4 regions of the Rhizobium sp. LARHSG275 genome follow, and region 2 is predicted to be linked to each of the others. Evidence: predicted binding sites of a transcription regulator. Region 2 holds the regulator's gene; each other region holds the start of a gene.
What was found. The regulator LexA, encoded in region 2, represses DNA repair genes until DNA is damaged. The targets are predictions, from matches to a motif close to TGTTCNNNNTGTGTTCNG.
Positions count from the first base shown of each region.

Region 1: a site for LexA is predicted at 2,815-2,832, ahead of ACIPSK_RS17325 (2'-5' RNA ligase family protein). Genes of this name have one in related genera too.
Region 3: a site for LexA is predicted at 2,222-2,239, ahead of ACIPSK_RS28825 (helicase-related protein). Genes of this name have one in related genera too.
Region 4: a site for LexA is predicted at 3,295-3,312, ahead of ACIPSK_RS20250 (ImuA family protein). Genes of this name have one in related genera too.

Region 1 is NZ_JBIXJN010000012.1:6,523-12,257, forward strand. Features, by position in the region: gene ACIPSK_RS17305 (Atu4866 domain-containing protein) at 1-260, shown strand, start outside; gene ACIPSK_RS17310 (oxidoreductase) at 319-1,170, shown strand; gene ACIPSK_RS17315 (SDR family oxidoreductase) at 1,219-1,953, shown strand; gene ACIPSK_RS17320 (methylated-DNA--[protein]-cysteine S-methyltransferase) at 2,060-2,623, opposite strand; gene ACIPSK_RS17325 (2'-5' RNA ligase family protein) at 2,908-3,507, shown strand; gene ACIPSK_RS17330 (succinylglutamate desuccinylase/aspartoacylase domain-containing protein) at 3,610-4,671, shown strand; gene ACIPSK_RS17335 (ArsC family reductase) at 4,792-5,142, shown strand; gene ybaK (Cys-tRNA(Pro) deacylase) at 5,175-5,648, shown strand; gene ACIPSK_RS17345 (MarR family winged helix-turn-helix transcriptional regulator) at 5,712-5,735, opposite strand, start outside.
Region 2 is NZ_JBIXJN010000002.1:250,024-255,758, forward strand. Features, by position in the region: gene gltA (citrate synthase) at 1-306, opposite strand, end outside; gene ACIPSK_RS03190 (ComEC/Rec2 family competence protein) at 597-3,029, shown strand; gene lexA (transcriptional repressor LexA) at 3,010-3,729, opposite strand; gene ACIPSK_RS03200 (VOC family protein) at 3,927-4,823, shown strand; gene kdsA (3-deoxy-8-phosphooctulonate synthase) at 4,820-5,665, shown strand.
Region 3 is NZ_JBIXJN010000027.1:61,716-67,450, reverse strand. Features, by position in the region: gene phbB (beta-ketoacyl-ACP reductase) at 12-737, shown strand; gene ACIPSK_RS28835 (YMGG-like glycine zipper-containing protein) at 1,150-1,410, opposite strand; gene ACIPSK_RS28830 (DUF3309 family protein) at 1,438-1,593, opposite strand; gene ACIPSK_RS28825 (helicase-related protein) at 2,401-5,673, shown strand; gene ACIPSK_RS28820 (RNA-binding S4 domain-containing protein) at 5,676-5,735, shown strand, end outside.
Region 4 is NZ_JBIXJN010000014.1:109,673-115,407, forward strand. Features, by position in the region: gene leuD (3-isopropylmalate dehydratase small subunit) at 1-463, opposite strand, end outside; gene ACIPSK_RS20225 (VOC family protein) at 598-1,020, opposite strand; gene ACIPSK_RS20230 (hypothetical protein) at 1,131-1,364, opposite strand; gene ACIPSK_RS20235 (HpcH/HpaI aldolase/citrate lyase family protein) at 1,503-2,423, shown strand; gene ACIPSK_RS20240 (DUF1737 domain-containing protein) at 2,423-2,629, shown strand; gene ACIPSK_RS20245 (metallopeptidase family protein) at 2,733-3,170, opposite strand; gene ACIPSK_RS20250 (ImuA family protein) at 3,332-4,276, shown strand; gene ACIPSK_RS20255 (Y-family DNA polymerase) at 4,287-5,732, shown strand; gene ACIPSK_RS20260 (error-prone DNA polymerase) at 5,729-5,735, shown strand, end outside.

The sequences.
Region 1 (5,735 bases), on a different contig from region 2:
GACAAACAAGCGAGAACACAATGCAACAACATCCCTATGTCGGCATGTGGGTTACGGATGATGGCCGCGTCCGCCACGAACTTCTGCCCAATGGCCGTTACGACGAAGCCCGCGGCAACCGGGAAAGCGCCTATCGAGGACGCTACGACGTCACCGGAAGCCACATCGAATATTGGGATGACACGGGCTTCACGGCCGACGGCGATTTCGTCGACGGCAACACCCTCCATCACGGCGGCATGGTGCTTCGGCGCAGATGACGTGCCGCCCGACAGGCAACATCACACAGGAGAAGGCCGCATTTGCCGGCCGGAAAGGATGACGATCATGTCTTCCCCAACCCCCATCTGGTTCATCACCGGCGCATCGTCCGGCCTCGGCCGGGCACTCGCCAAAGCCGTTCTGGCCCGTGGCTGGCGCGCCGCCGTGACGGCGCGCAGACCCGAGACACTGGCAGATCTCACGGCAGCGCACGGAAACCGCGCGCTTGCCCTTGCACTCGATGTGACCGACAGCCGCTCCATTGCCGGTGCTGTTCATGACGCCGAAGCGCATTTCGGTGCGATCGACGTCCTCGTCAACAATGCCGGCTATGGCTACCTTTCGGCCATCGAAGAGGGCGACGACGCCGAGATACGCGCCCAGTTCGAGACCAACGTCTTCGGATTGATCGCTGTCACCAAGCAGGCCCTGCCGGGCATGCGCCGACGCCGACGGGGGCATATCTTCAACGTCTCTTCGCTTGGCGGGCTCGTCGCTTTTGCTGCAACCGGCTACTATCACGCCACCAAATTTGCGGTCGAAGCCCTATCGGAATCGCTTTCGCATGAGGTCAGGCCGCTGGGCATCGATGTGACGATCCTCGAACCCGGCGCCTTCCGCACGGATTGGGCCGGTCGGTCGATGGTCGAATCCAGCACGATCATCGAAGACTATGCTGAAACATCCGGCAAGCGGCGCCGGGCCACCCGCTCGATCTCCGGCAACCAGCCGGGCGATCCCGCGCGCGCGGCAACCGCGATCATATCGGCGTTCGAAGCGGACGAACCGCCGCTGCGCCTGCTGCTCGGCGCACCCGCCCTGAAGATCGCCCGCGAACGGCTCGATGCGCTGCGCGCAAACTTCGACTCCTGGGCGGAGACATCGCTCAGCGCCGATTTTCCCACCTGACCACCCCCGGCCGCATCGCCAAGCGAGCGGCGTACAACGGAGCTTGAAATGCCTGATATCGAAGGAAAAGTCATTGCCATCACCGGAGCCAGCAGCGGCATCGGAGAGGCGGCGGCAAAGGTGCTGGCTGCCGCAGGCGCCCAGATCGTGATCGGCGCCCGCCGCACCGAGCGCCTGGAGGAACTCGCCGGTGAAATCGCCGCAAAGGGCGGGTCGGTGCGCTTGCAGAAGCTTGACGTCACCGACCGTGCGGACGTGGAAGCTTTTGCAGCCTTTGCCAGGTCCGAATTCGGCCGGCTCGACGTCATCGTCAACAATGCCGGCGTCATGCCGCTTTCGCCGCTGGAGGCTCTCAAGGTCGATGAATGGGACCGGATGGTCGACGTCAACATCAAGGGCGTTCTCTATGGCATCGCGGCGGCACTTCCGATCATGAAGGCGCAGGGATCGGGGCAGATCATCAACCTGTCTTCGATCGGCGGCCACAGCGTCTCGCCGACGGCCGCCGTCTATTGCGCGACGAAATTCGCGGTGCGGGCGATCTCGGACGGATTGCGGCAGGAGACCGATCGTATCCGCGTCACCGTCATCTCGCCCGGCACGACGACATCGGAACTGGCCGAGACGATCACCGATCCGACGGCGCGGGACGCCATGAAGGCTTTCAGGGCGATCACCATCAGCCCCCAGGCCATCGCCAATTCGATCCTCTACGCCGTCAGCCAGCCTGACGACGTCGATGTCAGCGAGATCATCATCCGGCCTACGGCCAGCCCGTATTGAGTGCCTGAGACTCTATCAAAGCAATTCCAGCAAAAGTGCGGTTTTGCCAGGCAAAGCGCGAAGCAATTTTGCCGGGAATTGCGGAAAACGAAAAAGCCTCCGCCGCCTAAAACCCCAGCGACTGCTGGGCAGGCGGCGGTGGGGCGAGGTTGACGCCTTCGAGCTCCAGCATCCGGGCCTTCGATGACGAACCGCCGGGCGCGGAAAAGCCGCCGATCTTGCCGCCGGCCGCGAGCACCCGGTGGCACGGGATGATCAAAGCGACAGGGTTCTTCGCCATCGCCTGGCCGACGTCGCGGGCGGCTTCCGGCCCGACGCCGAGCTCCTTGGCCAGCGCGCCGTAAGTGGTGGTGCGGCCCCAGCCGACACGCCTTGCCGCTGCATAAATATCCCGGAAGAAGGCATCCTGGCCGGCAAGATCGAGTTCGACACCGGAAAAATCCGTCTCTTCGCCCTGGAAGTAGCGCTTCACCGCAGCGACCGTTTCCAGCACGGCAGGCGTCGGCGCGCCGAGTTCGGCATCCGGCAGGCGGCGCAGCAGCAGCCGTTCGGTCGCCTCTGCCGATTTGGTCGGCAGTTGGAAGCGGGTGATGCCGGCGTCGCTCCAGGCGATGCCGCAGAAACCGCCCGCGGTTTCGAAGATGAGATAGTGGTGCGTTGTCTCAGCCATGACACAGCCTCCGCGTTTTCGATGACCCTCAAAATCGTATGGGATGGCGTCGGTTTCAACCCGTTTCTTGCGCGCGCCGGGCTTTCAGGAAAGATCGCGATGCGCCCCTGCACTGTTGCCCGAACCTCCAAGTCAGCCCCTTTTGCCGCGACGGCTCGGATGAGTGTGACGCCGAGCCTATCAGGAAATTATGTTCTCTTTTTGTTCTTAATATCGCCTTCTTTCGGAGTATCCTTCGGCGTGTTTTGGAAACGACGAGGCGGGTCATGACGACCTGAAATTCCATGAACCAAATGCCCCTCGACTTCGGAGACGACAAAAATGATCGCGGACAGCGGAACGAAAGCTACGCCAGCGGACACCGGCTTTTCTTTGTGCTCTGTCCTCCTGATGCCATCGAGCAGCAGGCGGCCGCAATCGCCGATGACTATCGTCGAGCCTTCTCCCTTTCCGGCAGGCCGCGCTTGACGACATTGCATGTGTCGATCATCGGGGTCGGAGACTATCCGAAGCTGCCGGAGGATGTGGTCTTCGCGGCACGGCAGGCCGGCGCCACGGTCGAAAGTGCGCCGATCGCAGTGATCTTTGACCGGATCATGCGATTCCCGCAGGCGCGAGCGCTTGTGCTTTGCGGCGAGGGCGGACGCAAACCGCTCACCCGAGTGCATGTCCAACTGGGCATCGGCATGCACAATGCCGGATTACGGCACAATATCAGCCGGGATTTCACGCCGCATATGACGCTGCTCTACGACCGCAAGGCCGTGCCGCCGACGACCCTCGACACACCCGTTTCATGGACGGCGTCCGAACTCCTGCTCATCCACAGTGTTCTCGGAAAAACCGAACATCGGATTATCGATCGCTGGCCACTGCTGGGCTAAGGGCAAAGAGTCCGCGGTTCTCGGCTTGCGCTTGCCTGATTTCCGCGCATAAAGCTCCGAAAGCCTGTTCCGGCATTGGTGCAAACGGGGAGCGAAATCAGCATGGACGTTTCAGAGATCATCATCCCGGGCGATACGCCGGGAACGGCGTGGCGGCTGCCGGTGCTGCGCTTTACGGGCGGCGATCCGAAGGCGCCGAAGACCTATATCCAGGCGGCGCTGCATGCCGGCGAGCTGCCGGGAACGGTGCTGTTGCATTTCCTCTGCGAGAGGTTGCGGCAGGCGGAAAGCCAAGGCGGGATCGCCAGCGACATCACCATCGTGCCGCAGGCCAATCCGATCGGTGCGGCGCAATCGCATTTCGGCGAATTGCAGGGCCGTTTCGACCTTGGCTCGCGCACCAATTTCAACCGGGATTTCCCGCGGATCTCCATTGCGGATCGGGCCACGCTGATCGAAGACCTCGATGATTATCCGGCTACCGACAGATTGAAGCGACAGTTGCTGCATTTGGCGCTCGGGGCCGATCTCGTGATCGACCTGCATTGCGACGATGAATCGCTGCAATACGCCTATATCGACGAGGCCTTCTGGCCGGAGGCGGCCGATCTTGCCGCTGCACTCGACATGGAGGCCGTGCTGCTGTCGGATGGCGAAAGCTCGGCCTTCGAGGAGGCCGTCGGCTTTGCATGGAAATATGAAATTCCCGGCGAACGCCTATTCGAGCTGCCCGGCAGACTTTCCGTCACCGTCGAGCTGCGCGGCAAACGCGACGTCGATCCGGTATTGGCGAAAAAGGACGCCGACGGGCTCTGGCGTTTCCTCGCGGCACGGGGGATCGTCGCCGACGAAAAGCCGGCGGCGACGGCATTTTCCGGTCCGGCCGTGCCGCTCGACAATGTCGAGATCATCCGCGCTCCGGAAGGCGGAGCCGTGCTCTTTCATCGCAATATCGGCGAGAGGATTGCGGAAGGCGACCGCCTAGTGACGATCGTTACCCGGCCAGGGCAGCCGGGCGGCAGCATCGAGCTCACCTCGCCGCAGGACGGGCTGATCCTAACCCGAACATCCGACCGGCTGGTGCGGCGGCGCGGCGACCTGATGAAGATCGCCTGCGACGAACCCAGCAAGGCTTCGCGCAAGGCCGGCGCGCTGGAGAATTGAGCAACAGGCCGGCTTTGTCTGCCTCGATCGTCGACGCGCTCGGGGGATAAAACGTCGCACGGCGTTTGCGCCGGCCTTCGTGCATGTTATCTCGCGCCATCACAGGGAGATCGATCGGGCATGGCCGTCACCATCTATGGCATCAAGAATTGCGACACGATGAAGAAGGCACGCAGCTGGCTGGAAGAACACAGCGTCGCCTATGGGTTTCACGATTACAAGGCGCTGGGTATCGATCGCGCCCATCTCGAAGCCTGGATCGACCAGGCCGGCCTCGACATCGTGCTCAACCGCGCCGGCACCACCTTCCGCAAATTGCCCGATGCGGAGCGCGAGAACCTGACCCGGGAGAAAGCGATCGCCCTGATGCTCGACCAGCCCTCGATGATCAAGCGGCCGGTGCTGGAGGCGAAGGGGAAATTGCTGGTCGGATTCAAGCCGGAGATTTACGCCGGTGCATTCGGCGGCTGACAGGCGACCGGGTGAACTCACGAGGGAAAGAGATGTCCAAGACCACGCGCGCGACACAGGTTCTTTCGCAGGCAGGTATCGCCTTCACGATCCATGCCTATGACTACGACCCCAATGCCGAGCGTGTCGGGCTGCAGGCGGCAGAAGCGCTCGGCGAGGCGCCGCATCGAGTGCTGAAGACGCTGATGGCGGAGGTGGACGGCAAACCGGTCTGCGCCGTCGTACCGTCGGACCGCGAGGTCAGCATGAAGAAGCTGGCGAGCGCCTTTCACGGCAAATCGGCCAGCATGATGAAGCCTGCCGATGCCGAACGGCTAACGGGCTATCATGTCGGCGGCATCAGCCCTTTCGGCCAGAAGAAGACCGTGCCGACGGCGATCGAGGAAGCCGCGCTTGGCGAACCGCTCGTCTATATCAATGGCGGGCAGCGCGGGCTGCAGGTGCGGCTCGATCCAAAGGATGCGTTGAAGGCGTTGAAGGCCGTCGCGGTGCCGCTGATTGCCTGATCAGAGCGTGATGCCGAAGGTGTGAGCGGTTTTCGGACGACATCGTGCTCTTAACTATTGAATCTAGAGGAAGCGGTCGAGCAGACC
Region 2 (5,735 bases):
CTTCTTCTGCACGGTGGTCGGCAGTTCGCCGTAAAGCAGCAGGTAGCAGACCTCGAGGAAGTCGCCATGCTCGGCGAGCTGCTCGATCGGATAGCCGCGGTGCAACAGGACACCTTCGTCGCCGTCGATGTAAGTGATTTTCGATTCGCAGGATGCCGTCGAGGTGAAACCCGGATCGTAGGTGAAGGAAGCCGTATTCTTGTAGAGGGCACCGATATCGATGACGCTCGGGCCGATCGTGCCGCTTTTGACAGCAAGGTCGACAGACTTGTCACCGATTTTTATTGTAGCGCTTTGATCCGTCATGCTGATCCTCCGAAATGGCGGTGGCGCCATAAAAGCGCCATAGGGGTTAAGCGTCCTCACCGATAGCTATATGATCGCGAAGCTAATGCCAAGTTACCGTGACGGCATTTTGTGCATTGCGGTATCACCTTTTAGGCACTGCAGCGATGAGCCGCACGCATATCGGAAGCCGATGATTCAACTCGTCTTTTGGCGCTTGCGATTTTCCCTCGTATTTCAATCGATTATGCTTGCCGGATTTGATCGGAGGTTGCATTCTGGCCGCCTTCGCAGCTGGGCTTGGGCGGCACATGCAGGAGTTGACCACAGTCGAATTGCGGCCGGAAGCAGGCGAAGGCCTCGCCGACTCCGCCGGTTTTTCTCCACCTGTCATGGTGAAGCGCCCGACAAGAACGCAGTCGACGAGCCCCTTGCGGCACCGGCTGCCGGCAGCAGCCTCGCAATCGCTGCGTATCGGCATGGGCATGCTGAGCGAAGAGGCGGACCACGGCCGTCTGCTGCTGGTCTCGCCTGTCTTCCTCGGTGCCGGGTCAGCCTTCTGGTTTCTCGCGGCATCGGACTTTCCGCTCGTTGCATCGCTGCTCTGCCTGTTGCTGCTGATCGTCGCCGTTCTCATCGCCAGCCGCAGCCGGGCGGCATTGCGGGCAACGCTGCTGGCGCTTGCACTTGTGGCCTGCGGCATGGCCTCCGCGCAGCTCGAGAGCTGGCGGGCTTCGACCGTGATCCTCGATTCCGCCGTCACGACGACGGTGACCGGCCGTGTGGAACGGCGCGAAGGCGACGGTCGCGGCCGGTGGCGCTACATTCTTGCCGTCATCGGTACGGAGGCGCCGGAAGTGAAGCGGTCGCCCGAACGCATAACCGCGATCACCCGCGGCGCAGACGCGCCCTTCGAGATCGGTGATATCATAACCGGCAGGGCGCGGCTGACGCCGCCGGCAGGTCCAGCACTTCCTGAGCTCAACGACTTCTCCTTCGGTGCCTATTTCGATGGCATCGGCGCGAACGGCTTCTTCTACGGCGCGCCGTCGAAGGTCGACTGGCAGGCAGGTCCGCAGGCGGCAAGATCGACGTGGGAAGCTCTGCTCGAAGGGCTCTACTGGCTGCGCAGCGGCATTGGCGACCGCATAAGGTCGATCTTGCCTGGCGACACCGGCGCTTTCGCCGCTGCTCTGGTGACGGACGAGCGGCGCGCCATCTCGAATGAGACGACGGAAGCGCTGCGCCAGTCCGGCCTGGCTCATATCGTCGCCATCTCCGGCCTCAACATGGCGCTGTCGGCCGGTATCTTCTTCGTTGGGTTCCGGATGTTGCTCAGCCTCTTTCCCGGCGTCGCTGAGGCCTATCCGACGAAGAAGATCGCTGCCGCCGGCGCGCTCATCGCCGTGACCGCCTATTTCCTGATCTCGGGCTTTGGGGTCTCTGCCGAACGCGCCTTCATCATGATGGCCATCATGTTGATTGCCGTCTTCTTCGACCGGCCGTCGATCAGCCTGCGCAATGTCGCGCTCTCCGCGCTCGTCATCATCGCCATTTCGCCGTCCGAGGTCTTGGGTCCGAGCTTCCAGATGTCCTTTGCAGCGACATTGGCGCTGGTCTCGGGCTATCAGCTATGGAAGGACCGGCGCGTCCGCGAAAACGCCTTCCTCAAGCTGCCGATCATCAGGCCGATCGTTACGGTTGCGGGTTTCTTCGGCGGCGTCTTCCTGACGTCGCTGATCGGCGGCTTTTCAACCGCGCTGTTTTCGATCGAGCATTTTCATCGCCTGACCGCCTATGGCCTGCCGGCAAACCTCGCGACGATGCCGATCATCTCCTTTATCGTCATGCCGGCCGGGCTGCTGGCGATGCTGCTCATGCCTTTCGGTCTGGATGTTTGGGCCTGGAAGGTCGTCGGATTCGGCCTCGATCTGGTGATCGCAGTCGCAAAGACGGTGTCCGGCTGGGGCGGCAATATCGACGTTGGCCGCTTGCCCGCCTGGTATTTCGCCGTCGCCGTGGCAGGCTTTCTTCTGCTGACGCTGCTCCGGACGCGACTGCGCCATTCCGGCACATCGATCATCGCAGTCTCGACGCTCCTCCTGTTGCTTCTACCGGTTCCCCGGCTGCCGGATCTGGTAATTTCGGAGGATGGCAATCTCGTCGCGGTCGTCGAGGCGGCAGCCATGGCGTCCAACCGTGAACGACCGCCGGATTTCATCTTCGACCAATGGCAGAGGGCGCTGGTCCTGCCGACGCATGATCCGCCGAAGATGCTGGATGGTCCTGCTATCCCGCCGGAGGGAGAAGACCGCCGCGTCAGGCTTTCCCGCGATCAGCAGACCGAAGCGAGGACCGCGATGCGTGCAGCCGCAGCGGCCGGTGAAGCAAACCGCTTTTCCTGCGTCAAAAAGGCCTGGTGCACATCAAGGCTTGGCAATGGCCAGGTCGTGGCCGTCATCGACAATGCCGCCTATCTCGGCCCCGCATGCGACGCCGCCGATATCGTCGTGACGTCGGTCCGCCTGCGCTTCAACAGCTGCCGCTCAGGTGCGACGCTCTTCACCGGTGAAACGCTGCGCAGGACCGGTTCCGTCGAGTTGCGCTTCACGAACGCCGGCCTGGAGGTGGCAACCGCATTCGATGCATTGTCGCGGCCATGGATGCGCCATCGCGCCTATGACTGGCGCAGCAATAGTTTTACCGAGCCCGGTTTAGCCAAGGTCAGTGATAGCGGCGAATAAGACCGACGAGCTTGCCCTGAACCTTGACACGGTCCGGCCCGAAAATCCGGGTCTCGTAAGCCGGGTTGGCGGCTTCGAGCGCAATCGAGGCGCCCTTGCGGCGGAAGCGTTTGAGTGTCGCTTCCTCGTCGTCGACGAGAGCAACGACGATGTCGCCAGGACTTGCGGTGCTGCCGTTGCGGATGATCACGGTGTCGCCGTCAAAGATGCCGGCGTCGATCATCGAATCGCCCTTCACCTCCAGCGCATAATGTTCACCGGAGCCGAGCATGTCGGCCGGAACGACGATGTCGTGGGTGTTGTTCTGGATCGCCGAGATTGGAACACCGGCGGCGATGCGCCCCATGACCGGCACGGAGACTGAGTTGCCGTTGTCGGCGACGGGTTTTGCGGCAGCGGGGGCGGCGACCGGCTGGGGCTTGCCGAGGCTGCCCTCGATGACGCTCGGCGAAAAGCCGCGCCGCGGCTGGATGCTGGGGCTGTAGGCCTCCGGAAGCTTGATGACCTCGATCGCGCGGGCCCGGTTCGGTAGGCGGCGAATGAAGCCACGTTCCTCGAGCGCTGTAATCAAGCGATGAATCCCGGACTTCGAAGCGAGGTCCAGGGCATCCTTCATTTCGTCGAAAGATGGCGGAACGCCGGATTCCTTCATGCGCTCATGAATGAAAAGGAGAAGCTCCTGTTGTTTGCGCGTGAGCATCGACGTTGTGACCTCGTGATTGAAACAAATCCAGAACAGACACTATATGTTCCATATGTGTTCCGCAAGTAGCTAAATTTCCGTAAAACTTGGCACCAACTCGTCGAGATTCTTATTTTCATTCGCCGGATTGGACACATGTCTTGCATTGAGGGTGGCGCTGTCGCACATCTCTTGCCGATTTGAGGAGGGATATGATGAACACGCATTCCACCAAACCGTACCCGCTGGATCATGTCGTGCTGCCGGTCGTCGACATCGATCTGGCGCGCGAAAGGCTCGGCAAGCTCGGCTTCACCGTTGCCGCCGATGCGCGCCACCCCTTCGGGACGGAGAATGCCTGCGTCTTCTTTGCCGACAAGACCTATCTGGAGCCGCTCGGGATCGCGAGCGTCGAGGAGAGCGAGGCATCGGCGCGACGAGGCAATGTCTTCACCGCTCGCAACCGGGCTTTCCGCTTCCGTTGCGGCGCGGAGGGGCTTTCGGCGGTGGCCTTCGGCAGCAAGGATGCCGGCATCGATCATCAGGATTTCGTCGGCAACGGGTCGAGCGCCGGGGAGATGCTGCAGTTCACCCGGCCGATGACGATGCCGGACGGCTCCGAGACGATTGCCGGCTTCAAGCTGGCTTTTGCCGGCGACCTGCGCGCGCCTGATCTCTTGCTCTTCACCGTCGAGCGTATCAATCCGCTGCCGGCCGACCGCGCCGCGCTGGAGACGCATGCCAATGGCGTGACCGGCATAACGGAGATCGCGCTTTGCGCGCCGGAACCGGCCGCATTCGCTGCCTTCGTCGGCCTTGCAGCGGCGCAATCGGCAGTCGAGAAAACCGGTTTCGGCGTCAATGTCGCGGCGTCGAATGCGAAAATCGGTCTGATGACGCCGGAAGGGCTGGAGGCCTATTTCGACATCGCCGGCTCATCCGCAGATCGCGGCCTGCGCGGCCGGGCAATCCTCTTTGCTGTTGCCGATCTTGCCGTGACAGAAGCGCATTTGGCTGCTAACGGGGTGACATACACGCGCAAGAACAATCGCATTCTGGTGAAGCCCGCGCCCGGGCAGGGCACGCTCTTCGCCTTCGAGGAAACACGATGAGCATTGATACGAATTCCGACGTCAGGGTCGGCGAAGGCCAAGGCCAGGTCACCTTTTCCAATACCGGCCGCCTGTCGCTGATTGCCGGTCCCTGCCAGATGGAGAGCCGCGACCACGCCTTCATGGTTGCCGGCACGCTGAAGGAGCTTTGCGGAAGGCTCGGCATCGGCCTCGTCTACAAGAGTTCCTTCGACAAGGCGAACCGGACCTCGCTCTCGGCCGAACGCGGTATCGGGATCGAAAAGGGCATGGAGGTCTTTGCCGACCTCAAGAAGGAATTCGGCTTTCCCGTCCTGACCGACGTTCATACCGCCGAACAATGCGCCGAGGTGGCAAAGATCGTGGACGTCCTGCAGATCCCGGCCTTCCTTTGCCGCCAGACCGACCTTCTTATTGCCGCGGCCAAGACCGGCCGCGTCGTCAACGTCAAGAAGGGCCAGTTCCTCGCTCCCTGGGATATGAAGAACGTCCTGAAGAAGCTCAATGCCAGCGGGAACCCGAACGTGCTGCTGTGCGAGCGCGGCGCCTCTTTCGGTTACAACACGCTGGTTTCCGACATGCGTTCGCTGCCGATCATGGCGGCGATGGGCGCCCCCGTTATCTTCGATGCGACCCATTCCGTGGCGCAGCCGGGCGGGCAGGGCGAATCCTCCGGCGGTCAGCGGGAATTCGTGGAAACGCTGGCGCGCGCAGCGGTGGCTACCGGTATCGCCGGCGTGTTCGTCGAAACCCACCAGGACCCCGACAATGCACCTTCCGACGGCCCCAACATGGTCTATCTCAAGGACATGCCGCGGCTGCTTGAAAAGCTACTCGCCTTCGATGCGGTCGCCAAGGCTTGACGTTCAACAGCCTGACATGATCGTGCTATAGGCGAGATCCGAACACGGTCCGAAGGGCTGGAAATTGCAG
Region 3 (5,735 bases), on a different contig from region 2:
GGGAGCGGAACATGAGCAGAGTGGCTTTGGTCACCGGGGGCACACGCGGCATCGGCGCGGCAATATCCATGGCACTGAAAAATGCCGGATACAGGGTCGCTGCCAGCTATGCCGGCAACGACGAGAAGGCCAAAGCCTTCCACGACGTTACCGGCGTTCCGGTGTTCAAATGGGATGTTTCGGATTACCTCGCCTGCGGCGAGGGAATTGCCAGGGTCGAAAGCGAGATCGGTCCGGTCGAAATCCTCGTCAACAATGCCGGCATCACCCGCGACGCGATGTTCCACAAGATGACGCAGCAGCAATGGCACGAGGTGATCAATACCAACCTCACCGGCCTGTTCAACATGACGCATCAGGTCTGGACCGGCATGCGTGACCGCAGCTTCGGCCGTATCGTCAATATCTCGTCGATCAACGGGCAGAAGGGCCAGATGGGCCAGGTGAACTATTCGGCGGCCAAGGCGGGCGATCTCGGTTTCACCAAGGCGCTGGCCCAGGAAGGGGCGAACAAGAACATCACCGTCAACGCCATTTGCCCCGGTTACATCGGAACGGAAATGGTGCTTGCCGTGCCGGAGAAGGTGCTGAACGAACGCATCATTCCGCAGATCCCCGTCGGCCGTCTCGGCGAACCGGAAGAGATCGCGCGCTGCGTCACCTTCCTCGTCTCCGACGATGCCGGTTTCATCACCGGTTCGACGCTGACGGCCAATGGCGGACAGTTCTTCGCCTAGACATTTCTGTCTTGGAGTCGACAGTAGAGATCAGATTCAAAGCAATTGGCGCGTCCGGCTGAACGCGCCAATCTCTGTTTATGGACGTCGCTGTGGCCGAACACTGGCCGGCACTTTGCGCAGCGAGCGATCTTCGCTGCTGAGGACTGATATCGCGGTCGCCAGGAAAGCCGACGCGATGAGAACGGCTACGAGGGAATTCAGCAAAGTGTGAATCATGGAAACGTTTCCTTTCCGGTGCGCCGGGCGGCTTTGCCTATCCGTTGCGCTCGTAAAGGAAATATGTGCCTGGCCGTTTGGCGGCGGTAGATTTGACTTTCGCAACCAATTGTCAACGTTACGTTGACGGATGTGGCAGCCAAAAGAAAAACGGGCGCCGAAGCGCCCGTTGGGAGTCCGATATGCTTGCCGATCAGTAGCGGCAACGAGCCTCGTAGCGGCGGCCGTAGCGGTCGCGATAGACGCAGTAGCCGCGGCGTTCGACCGACTGGCCGATCAGAGCGCCGGTCAGGCCGCCGGCAACGGCGCCGACGGCGGCACCACCCCAGCTGTTGGTAACGGCACCGCCGATAACCGCGCCGGTGCCGGCGCCGATCGCCGTACCTTGCTCGGTTGGTGTGCAGGATGCCAAGGCGCCGACGAGGGCACCAATAAGAACAATCTTCTTCATCATGTCGTAACTCCCCAGGTTAGTTGGGCTTTAGATGCGGCCCATTAGTACAAGGATAATGATAATCACGAGAACTAGCCCCAAACCGCCGGAAGGTCCATAGCCCCAGCCACGGCTATAACCCCAATTCGGCAGGGCTCCGATCAAGAGCAGAATGAGGATAATAAGAAGTATTGTGCCAAGCATGGTGTGTTTCCTTCATTTCATCGGCAATTTGGATGGACGAGAAACACACATTGGCGATTTTTGTTCCCGGTTAAGCTCCGGAAATGTGACGGCGCCTGATTCACGGTTTAAGTTCCGTTATTTCCGGAAATTGCCATTATGGTTAAAAAGACATGTAAATACAATATGTTGCGGTGAACAAATCGGGAAAATCGCGATGTCGCCGATTCGTCAGCGATTCGTTCCGTGTTTGATCGGAGCCCCAATATGTGCCGCCTTGACTTAACGCCGTCTGAATCCAGCTCTCGAAAGATTAATGCCGCTACAACGAGGCAGGGCAAAGGGATCTGTCATCGATCCGCATCTAGCACCCGGACCTGCAGTCGCTACCAGATGTGGCCGTGAACGAAAGGTGAAAATGGCCGAGTCAGCGATTCGTCTCCGATTCGTTCCGGCTTTGGTCGAGAGGTTAATTTCGGGCGGATTTTCGCCCGCTCAACATGGGGCGGGAATCGCCACCCGCGACCTCGAAAATGCAAACGGGAGAGAGTCTCATGATTCAGCATCTAGTGGGAAAAAGTGATTCAAAATCAATACTTAGCCGTGAACAAAAGCTGAATCAGCGGAAGTCAGCGATTCGTCGCTGATTCGTTCTCACGCTGTTCCGAATCGGAAATTCGGGCATTCCGCACGACTCGCAAAGGTCGTAATCCCCGAGGCATTTTGAAATCTGCCCTTGCGTTTGCGGCGGCAGCTGTCCATGTGTTCTCTGCTTCCACCGAGGAGCCGAGATTTTCCTGGGGCCACCCGCCTCATTTGCATGGACCCATGACTCTGACTTCGCAGCCGATGATTCTCAGCGGGCGCGGTGTGACCGCGGTGCTCGGGCCGACCAATACCGGCAAGACCCATTATGCCATCGAGCGCATGGTCGCGCACGGAACGGGCGTGATCGGCCTGCCGCTCCGGCTGCTGGCGCGCGAGGTCTATACGCGGGTGGTGGAGAAGGTCGGCGTACAGAATGTGGCCTTGGTCACCGGCGAGGAAAAGATTTCGCCGCCTAATGCGCGTTTTTCCGTCTGCACTGTCGAGGCGATGCCGCGAGAGACCAGAGCCGCCTTCGTCGCGATCGATGAGGTGCAGCTCGCAGGCGATCTCGAGCGTGGCCATATCTTCACCGACCGCATCCTGCATCTTCGCGGCCGCGAGGAAACGCTGTTGCTCGGCGCGGCGACAATGCGGCCGATCCTGCAGCAGCTCCTGCCCGGCATCACAATCGTCGAGCGGCCGCGGCTTTCGCATCTTTTCTATGCCGGGCAGAAGAAGATCACCCGGCTGCCGCAGCGCTCGGCCATCGTCGCCTTCTCCGCCGACGAGGTCTATGCCATCGCCGAGCTCATTCGCCGGCAGCGCGGCGGCGCGGCGGTCGTGCTCGGTGCGCTCAGCCCGCGCACCCGCAATGCGCAGGTGGCGCTCTATCAGGCGGGCGACGTCGAATACCTGGTGGCGACCGATGCGATCGGCATGGGCCTCAACCTCGATGTCGATCACGTCGCCTTTGCCCAGGACCGGAAATTCGACGGTTACCAGTTCCGCAATCTCAATCCGGGCGAACTCGGCCAGGTCGCTGGCCGCGCCGGGCGGCACGTGCGAGACGGGACCTTCGGCGTCACCGGACAAGTCTCGCCTTTTGACGACGAGCTGGTGCAGCGCATCGAAGGACACGAGTTCGATAACGTCAAGGTTTTGCAGTGGCGGACGACGGAGATGGACTTCTCCTCAATCGCGTCGCTGCGCGCCAGCCTTGAGGTCGGGCCGCGCGTGCCGGGGCTGACGCGGGCGCTGCCTGCGGTCGACCAGCAGGCGCTGGAGCAGCTTTCGCGTTATCCCGAGGTCATCGATCTCGCCGACAGGCCGGCGCGCGTCGAAAAACTCTGGGAGGCTTGCGCGCTTCCCGACTATCGGCGTATCACCCCAGCACAACATGCCGATCTTATCTCGACCCTCTTTTCCGATCTCGTCCGCTATGGCACGGTGAACGAGCAGTTTCTTGCGGAGCAGGTTCATCGCTCCGATCGAACAGATGGCGAAATTGACACGCTTTCGGCGCGAATCGCGCAGATAAGGACCTGGACCTACGTTTCGAATCGGCCCGGTTGGCTTGCCGATCCGACACACTGGCAGGAAAAGACGCGGGAAATCGAAGATCGATTGTCCGACGCGTTACATGAAAGGTTGACGAAACGCTTTGTTGATCGCAGGACATCTGTGCTCATGAAGCGCCTGAGAGAGAATGCGATGCTGGAAGCTGAAATCAGTGTGAATGGCGATGTCTTCGTTGAAGGACATCATGTAGGGCAGTTGAGCGGATTCCGTTTCACGCCGGTGGCGGGAACGGACGGGCCGGATGCCAAGGCGGTTCAGGCTGCGTCGCAGAAGGCGCTCGGGCTCGAGTTCGAAGCCCGCGCGGCCCGGATGCATGCCGCCGGCAACAGCGATCTGGTGATCGGTTCGGATGGGTTGATCCGCTGGCTGGGCGACCCGGTGGCGCGGCTTTCGGGCAGCGATCACATCATGCGTCCGCGCGTGATCCTGCTGGCCGACGAGCAATTGACGGGCAATGCCCGCGATCACGTTGCCGCGCGCATCGAGCGCTTCGTCAATCATCATATCAGCACGGTGCTGAAGCCGCTCGATGATCTGTCGCGCGCCGAGGACCTGCAAGGGCTCGCCAAGGGGCTTGCCTTCCAGCTCGTCGAGAATCTCGGGGTGCTGTTCCGCCGCGACGTGACCGAGGAGGTGAAGTCGCTGGACCAGGAAGCCCGCGCCTCCATGCGCCGCTACGGCGTGCGTTTCGGCGCCTATCATATCTTCGTTCCGGCCCTTCTGAAGCCGGCGCCGGCCGAACTCATCACGCTGCTCTGGGCGCTGAAGAACGACGGTTTGGACAAGCCGGGCTACGGCGATCTCATTCCCGTGCTTGCCGCCGGCCGCACCTCCGTCGTCACCGATCCGAGCTTCGAGCGGATGTTCTACAAGCTCGCCGGCTTCCGTTTCCTCGGCAAGCGTGCCGTGCGTATCGACATCCTGGAACGGCTTGCCGATATCATCCGTCCGCTGCTGCAATGGAAGCCCGGTCAGAACAACCGTCCGGAGGGCGCCTATGACGGCCGCCGCTTCACGACGACGACGGCGATGCTGTCGATCCTCGGTGCGACACTCGAGGACATGGAAGAAATCCTCAAGGGTCTCGGCTATCGCGCCGATGCCGTGAAGGCGGAAGAAGCTTCGGCACATCTTGCGACGCAGGATGCAGCCTCAGCGCCCGCCGCCAGCGCGCAAGCGCCCGCGGAAGAAACAGCCGAAAAGGCCGACCACGACGATGCCGACGGCGCGGCAGAAGAGACTGCTGCCGAGCCCGCCGCAACCGAGGCGGCTTCGGCAGTCGCGGACGCGCCCGTGGCGGAAGGGGTCGAAATCGCCGCTCCGGCCGAACCGATCGAGACATCCGCTCCTGCGGAAGCCTCTGCTGCCGGGGAAACCTCCGCTCCTGCGGAAGCGGTATCGGCTTCCGATGAAGCAGTACCTGCATCTGGGGAAGCCGGCGAGCCGGCGGAACCGAAGCCGGTTCTTCTGTGGCGTCTTGGCGGTCGCAACGACAATCAGCGCCAGGCGCGCGGCGGGCATGGCGAACGCCGTGGCGGCCAGGGCGAGCAGCGCGGTCAAAGCCAGGAGCGCGGCGACCGCAATCGCCGGCCGGGCGGCGGTGAAGGCGGCGAGGGCAATCGCAATGGCGACGGCCGCGACAACAATCGCCAGAACCGCGGCAAGGACGGCGCAGGTCGCGATGGCGGCCGGCCGCAGCAGGCAAGAGGCGACCGCAACAACCAACCACGGGGCGACCAGCCGCGTGGCGACCGGCAGGAGCGTGGCGATCGCAAGGATCGTGGTGAGCGTAACGATCGTAACGACCGCAACAACAATCGCAGCGGCTCGCAGCCGCTGCGCTTCGAGGCCAAGCCACCGCGCAAGGAGAAGCCGATCGATCCGGATTCGCCTTTCGCCAAGCTTGCAGCTCTCAAGGAGCAGATGAAGAAGTAATCATGAGCGGGGAGACACAGCCGACAAGCGGTTCGCGCCAGCGCATCGACAAGTGGCTGTTC
Region 4 (5,735 bases), on a different contig from region 2:
CATCGGGACCGGTGATCTCGAGGTTTTCGAGGTCGACGGTGAGGATGGCGTTGGAGCCGCGCGAGGCGTCGTCCATCAGCTTGTCGAGATCTTCCTGGCTGACCTTGATCGGCAGAATGCCGTTCTTGAAACAGTTGTTGTAGAAGATGTCGGCGAAGCTGGTCGAGATCACGCAGCGGATGCCGAAATCGAGAAGCGCCCAGGGGGCGTGCTCGCGCGAGGAGCCGCAGCCGAAATTATCGCCGGCAACGAGGATCTTGGCATCGCGATAGGCCGGCTTGTTCAGCACGAAATCCGGGTTTTCTGAGCCGTCCTCGTTGTAGCGGGCTTCCGCGAAGAGGCCGGTGCCGAGGCCGGTGCGCTTGATCGTCTTCAGATAATCCTTCGGAATGATCATGTCGGTGTCGACGTTGACGACCGGCAGCGGCGCTGCAACGCCCGTGAGCTTCACGAATTTATCCATGATCCATGCTCCATTTCAGCAAATCTACTTTCTGAATTTGCATCTAGTCCAGTTTTTCGCCGAAATGAAGGAGAATCTTTTCACAGACGGCGGCCACGCGACGTTTCGCGCGGTCCGCCGATTGAGGCTGTCCCTTATTTGGACGGCGCGTTCAGGCCCCAGAGGACGCCGAACGGATCACGAAGCTGGCCGTAGCGGTCGCCCCAGAACATCAGTTCGACCGGCATGACGATTTCGGCGCCGGCAGCCACGGCACGGTTCCACCAGAAATCGATATCGTCGACCACCAGCTGAATGGCGAAGCCTTCATGGCCTTTGAAGGGATGACCGTATTCGGGATAGGCATCCGACAGCATGAGGGAGCTGCCGTTGATGTAAAGATGCACATGCATCGTTCGGCCGCTCTCGTCGACCGGCACGAGATAGGCCTCTTCGGCGCCGAAGGCCTTCTTGTAGAATTCCGCAGCTTTCACTGCGCCGTCGATCGTCAGATAGGGCAGCAGGCCATTCTTGAGCGGTGGCATCTTGGTCGGGTTGCTCTCTGTCGTCGTATCCATGCTTGTCCTCCATTCGTTTCTGAAGCGCCGGCTGAATGCCCGGCTGCTTCAAAGACGTAACATGGACGCGCGATGCGACAGTGTCGGCCAAATTTTCAGCGAAAAGATGATCAGAGATCGATGATCGTGCCGCGGCCGTCGTTCCACACCCGCATTTCGCGATGGCCGTTATTTGCCTTGGCGCGAACCGGAGCGGGCTTCATCTTCATCGAAAGCGCACGTCCGACCATGAGCACGGTCAGGATGCCGCCGACGGCGAGCGTCACCGAAAAGGTGAGAAGCAGCATAGCCACAAACACGGTGGCGCCGGCAAGCATGAGGAAGATGGAGCGAATGTTCTGCATGGTTAGAGACCTTTCTTCGGAAAGGAATGTGGTCCTTCTCTTTCCTCTCTGCAAGGCAAGCATGGCTTTTTGTTGTTCTGCTCGATGTTCTGGGGTGGGCTGCTTGCTTCGGCTTTCAAAGCTTGGCACTAATTCGCCATGAGCCGAAATCCCACGACCCGCTCCGCCCGCCTGCGCCGTTCGGTGTTGAGTGCGCCTGCCATCAATCCCCGCGCCCTCGAAAAGACCCATGCGGTCGATTGCGATGCCGTGATCTTCGATCTCGAGGATTCCGTGGCGCCGGAAAGAAAGGCGGAAGCGCGGGAAAATCTGAGGAATTTCTTTTCGGCTCGGCCGCTCGAAGGCAAGGAGCGGATCATCCGCATCAATGACCTGTCGACCAATTTCGGTCTGGCGGACATGGAACTGGTAATCGCGCTCAATCCCGACGCCGTGCTGCTGCCGAAGGTCGACGAACCGCAGGATGTCATGGCGCTCAGTGACCTTCTCTCCGAGGCCGAAGCACCGGAAGATCTGCGCATCTGGGCGATGATCGAGACACCGCGTGGCATCCTGAATGCGGCTGTTATCGCCGAAGCCGGACGCACGCCGGGCTCGCGGCTCGATTGTCTCGTCGTCGGGCTCAACGACCTACGCAAGGAAACCGGTGTGCTTCCACAACCGGGGAGGAGCTATCTCGTGCCGTGGCTGATGCAGGTCGTCCTTGCGGTCAGCGCCTACGGGCTCGATGCGATCGACAGCGTCTTCAACGATTTCAGGGACGAACAGGGTTTCGATGCCGAATGCCTGCAGAGCCGGGCCATGGGTTTTGCCGGCAAGATGCTGATCCATCCGGCGCAGATCGAGCCCGCCAACCGCCATTTCGGCCCCGATCCGGCGGCGATTGCAGAAGCGGAGGCGATCATATCAGCCTTTGCCGACCCCGCTTCCGATGGGCTGAACGTCATCAATGCAGGCGGGCGGATGATCGAGCGGCTGCATCTTGCCCAAGCGGAAAGTCTGGTCCATAAAGCCCGCCTGATCGCAGCCCGCCAGATTGCAGCACGAAAGATGATGTAATGAAACTTTACCGCTTCCTGACCGGTCCCGACGATGCTTCCTTTTGCCACAAGGTCACCGCCGTCCTCAACAAGGGCTGGTCGCTGGAGGGCTCGCCGACCTATGCTTTCAATGCCGCGACCGGCGCGATGCAATGCGGCCAGGCCGTCGTCAAGCATGTCGAAGGCAAGGATTACGATCCTGAGATGAAGCTCTCAGAGCAGTGAGGTTTTAGCGCATAACCCCGAAATTGTAATCGATTTTCGGAAAGGATTATGCGTGATTGAAAGTGATAGAGCGTCCTTAGCGCGTCCTTGGACGCGCGGCGCTCTATCGTTCGGCGGCTTCCTCGGCGCTTGCCTCGATCCGCTCCATGTCATCGTCGCTTAGGCCGAAATGGTGACCGATCTCGTGGATCAGGACGTGGGTGATGATATCGCCGAGCGTCTCGTCGTTCTCAGCCCAGTAGTCGAGGATGGGGCGGCGGTACAGGCGGATGCGGTTCGGCATCTCGCCGGTTTCCAGCGTGAAACGTTCGGAAATGCCCCTGCCCTCGAAAAGGCCGAGCAGATCGAAAGGGGTTTCCAGCGCCATGTCCTCGAAAACGTCGTCATCGGGGAAATCTTCAATCTCGATCGTGAGGTTGGTCGTCAACTGGCGAAATTCATCCGGCAAATGGCTATAGGCCTCCATCGCCAGCGACTCGAAGGTGCTGATCGTCGGCGCATGGCGGTCCCGCCAATCATCGCTCTGGTCTATGCGGGCCATGAATATTCCTTCCTTTGCGGGCCCATATAGAACCTTTATCGCCGATTTTCGAGTGCGGAATCAAAGGCAGGAATAAATTCATAGAAAATGGCCGTTGACTCTTCATTAGCTCTCTGGAATCTATAAGAACATAACAGGAACAAGACGAATTGGAGAACGCCATGGCGCAGCACGCCCTGGCGCGCGAGCGGCTTTTTGCGCTCCGCGAAACCATCGCCAGACTGGAGGGAAGGCTCGCGCCGGCGCTTGCCGCGGCGGAGCAGGAAGCCTTGGCGGCAGGAGGTCAGACACCCAGGAGACGCATTCTGCCGCCCTTGGCGTTTGGGGTTGAATTTCTCGACAGCGCGCTGGAAGGCGGGTTGCCGCTCGATGCGATCACCGAATTCCGCTCGGCTCTGTCTCGCGATGCCGGTGCGGCAAGCGGGCTGGCGATGGCTGTTGCCGCGCGGCTGCAGAAACAGGAAGCGGATGCCGGCAGGCTTATGCCGTTGCTCTGGATCGGCGATGCCGTCGGCACGCTGGAGGCCGGTCGTCCCTATGCACCAGGGCTTCGGGATTTCGGGTTGAGCCCGGAGCGGTTTCTCCATGCCGCGCCGCGCAAGCTGGACGAGGCGCTCTGGCTGGCGGAGGTGGCGGTGGAAAGCGCTGCCTTCTCGGCCGTCATCTTCGAAGTGCGAGGCAATCCCGCCCATTTCGGCCTGACCGAAAGCCGCAGGCTCAGTCTCAGGGCGCATGCTGCCCGCCGTCCGCTATTCCTTGTCCGCCAGGCCGGAGCAGAGGAGGCAAGCAGTGCGGCCATCCGTCTGCATGTTGAACCAGCCCCGTCCGGTCTGCGGCCGTTGCCGGATGGATCGAAACTTTCCGGCAGCATCGGCAATCCGATTTTCCGTCTTACGCTGGAGAAGAGCCGCAATCCGGCCCCGCTCTCCTTTCTTCTGGAGTGGAACCCCCATGACCGCCAATTTCTCCCTGTCGCCGAACCAAACCTCGTTCGTCCTCCAGGCGAACAGTCAGCGCATTCTGGCGCTCAGCTTCCCGCATCTGCCAACGGACCGGATCGCCCGCAAGCGATGGGGGCTCTCCTGGCGTTCGAAAGGGCGTCCTGAAACGCCGCCTATCGTCTGTTCCGGCAAGCTCAACAATGCCATGCGGCTGACGGCACTGGACGAGTTGGCCGAAAGGTTGGGGCTGAGGAAGGAGCTGGGCGTTGCCGAAGCGCGCGCCATGTACCCCATGCTCGAGGTGGCGGAAGAGGATCCGGCGGCCGACCGCCGGTTGCTGGAGGCAATTGCCGACTGGTGCGACCGCTATACGCCGCTGGTGGCGTTCGACGGCAAGGACGGTCTGTTTCTCGACATTAGCGGCTGCGCCCATCTCTTCGGCGGTGAAAAGGCGCTTCTCAAGGATGTGCTGTCGCGGCTTTTCCATATGGGATTCGATGCCCGCGGCGCGGTCTCATCGGCATCAGGCCTTTCCTGGGCTGCGTCCCGCTTCGGGCAAGGCGGCGTGATCGGGGACGAGGAGGCGGAACATGTGCTGATGTCCTTGCCGGTCGCAGCCTTGCGGCTGGAAGGACAAACCGTCGCTGCCCTGAACAAGCTCGGTCTGAAATATATCGGCGACATCATCGATGCACCGCGCGCGCCGCTGACCCGCCGGTTCGGCCCGGAGCTGCTTCTGCGTCTCGACCAGGCGCTGGGACGTGAAGAGGAGCCGGTCTCGCCCCGGCGTCCTGTTGCCAGCCTCTCGGCCGAAAGCCGCCTGATCGAGCCCATCGGGACGGAAGAGCAGATCCTTGCCGTCACCAGGCAGGTCGCCCTATTGCTGCAGCCGTCGCTGGAGGCGCGGGGAGCTGGCGGGCGGGTGTTCGAACTGGTCCTGTTCCGCGTCGACGGCAGGGTCTTTCGCATCTCCGTCGGCGCTTCCCAGCCGCTTCGCGAACCAAAGTTCATTGCCGGACTTTTTTCCGAGCGATTGCAGGCGGTCTATGATGATCTCGATGCCGGCTATGGCTTCGAGATCCTGCGGTTGAATGTGTTGCGGCATGATCCCTTCAACGAGGCGCAGGGTGATTTCGAAGGCGACCGGCAGGGAGAGATCTCGCTTTCGGCCTTCGTCGACCGGGTCTCGGCCCGGCTGGGTGCGGATTGCCTGCAAAGCTTCCAGCTTCGCGAGAGCCATGTTCCGGAACGCGCCGTCATCACGGTTCCTGTGATGGAGAGCCTTCCCAGGCGGAAGGCGGAGCAGGACATCCAGCTTCCTTTCCGCGAAGAGCGCCCGCTGCGGCTGTTTGCAACGCCGGAGCCCGTCGAGACCATACTTGCCGAAGTCCCCGACGGTCCGCCGCAGATCTTTCGCTGGCGGCGTATGCAGCATCAGGTGGCAAGAAGCGAAGGGCCGGAACGGATTGCCATGGAATGGTGGATCGATGGAAATGACGCCGAGGCGCGTGACTATTTCCGCATCGAGGATGAGACCGGACATCGCTTCTGGATCTATCGGCGGGGCTTCTATGGTCAGGAGCTTGATCCTCGCTGGTTCATGCATGGTGTGTTCGCATGACAA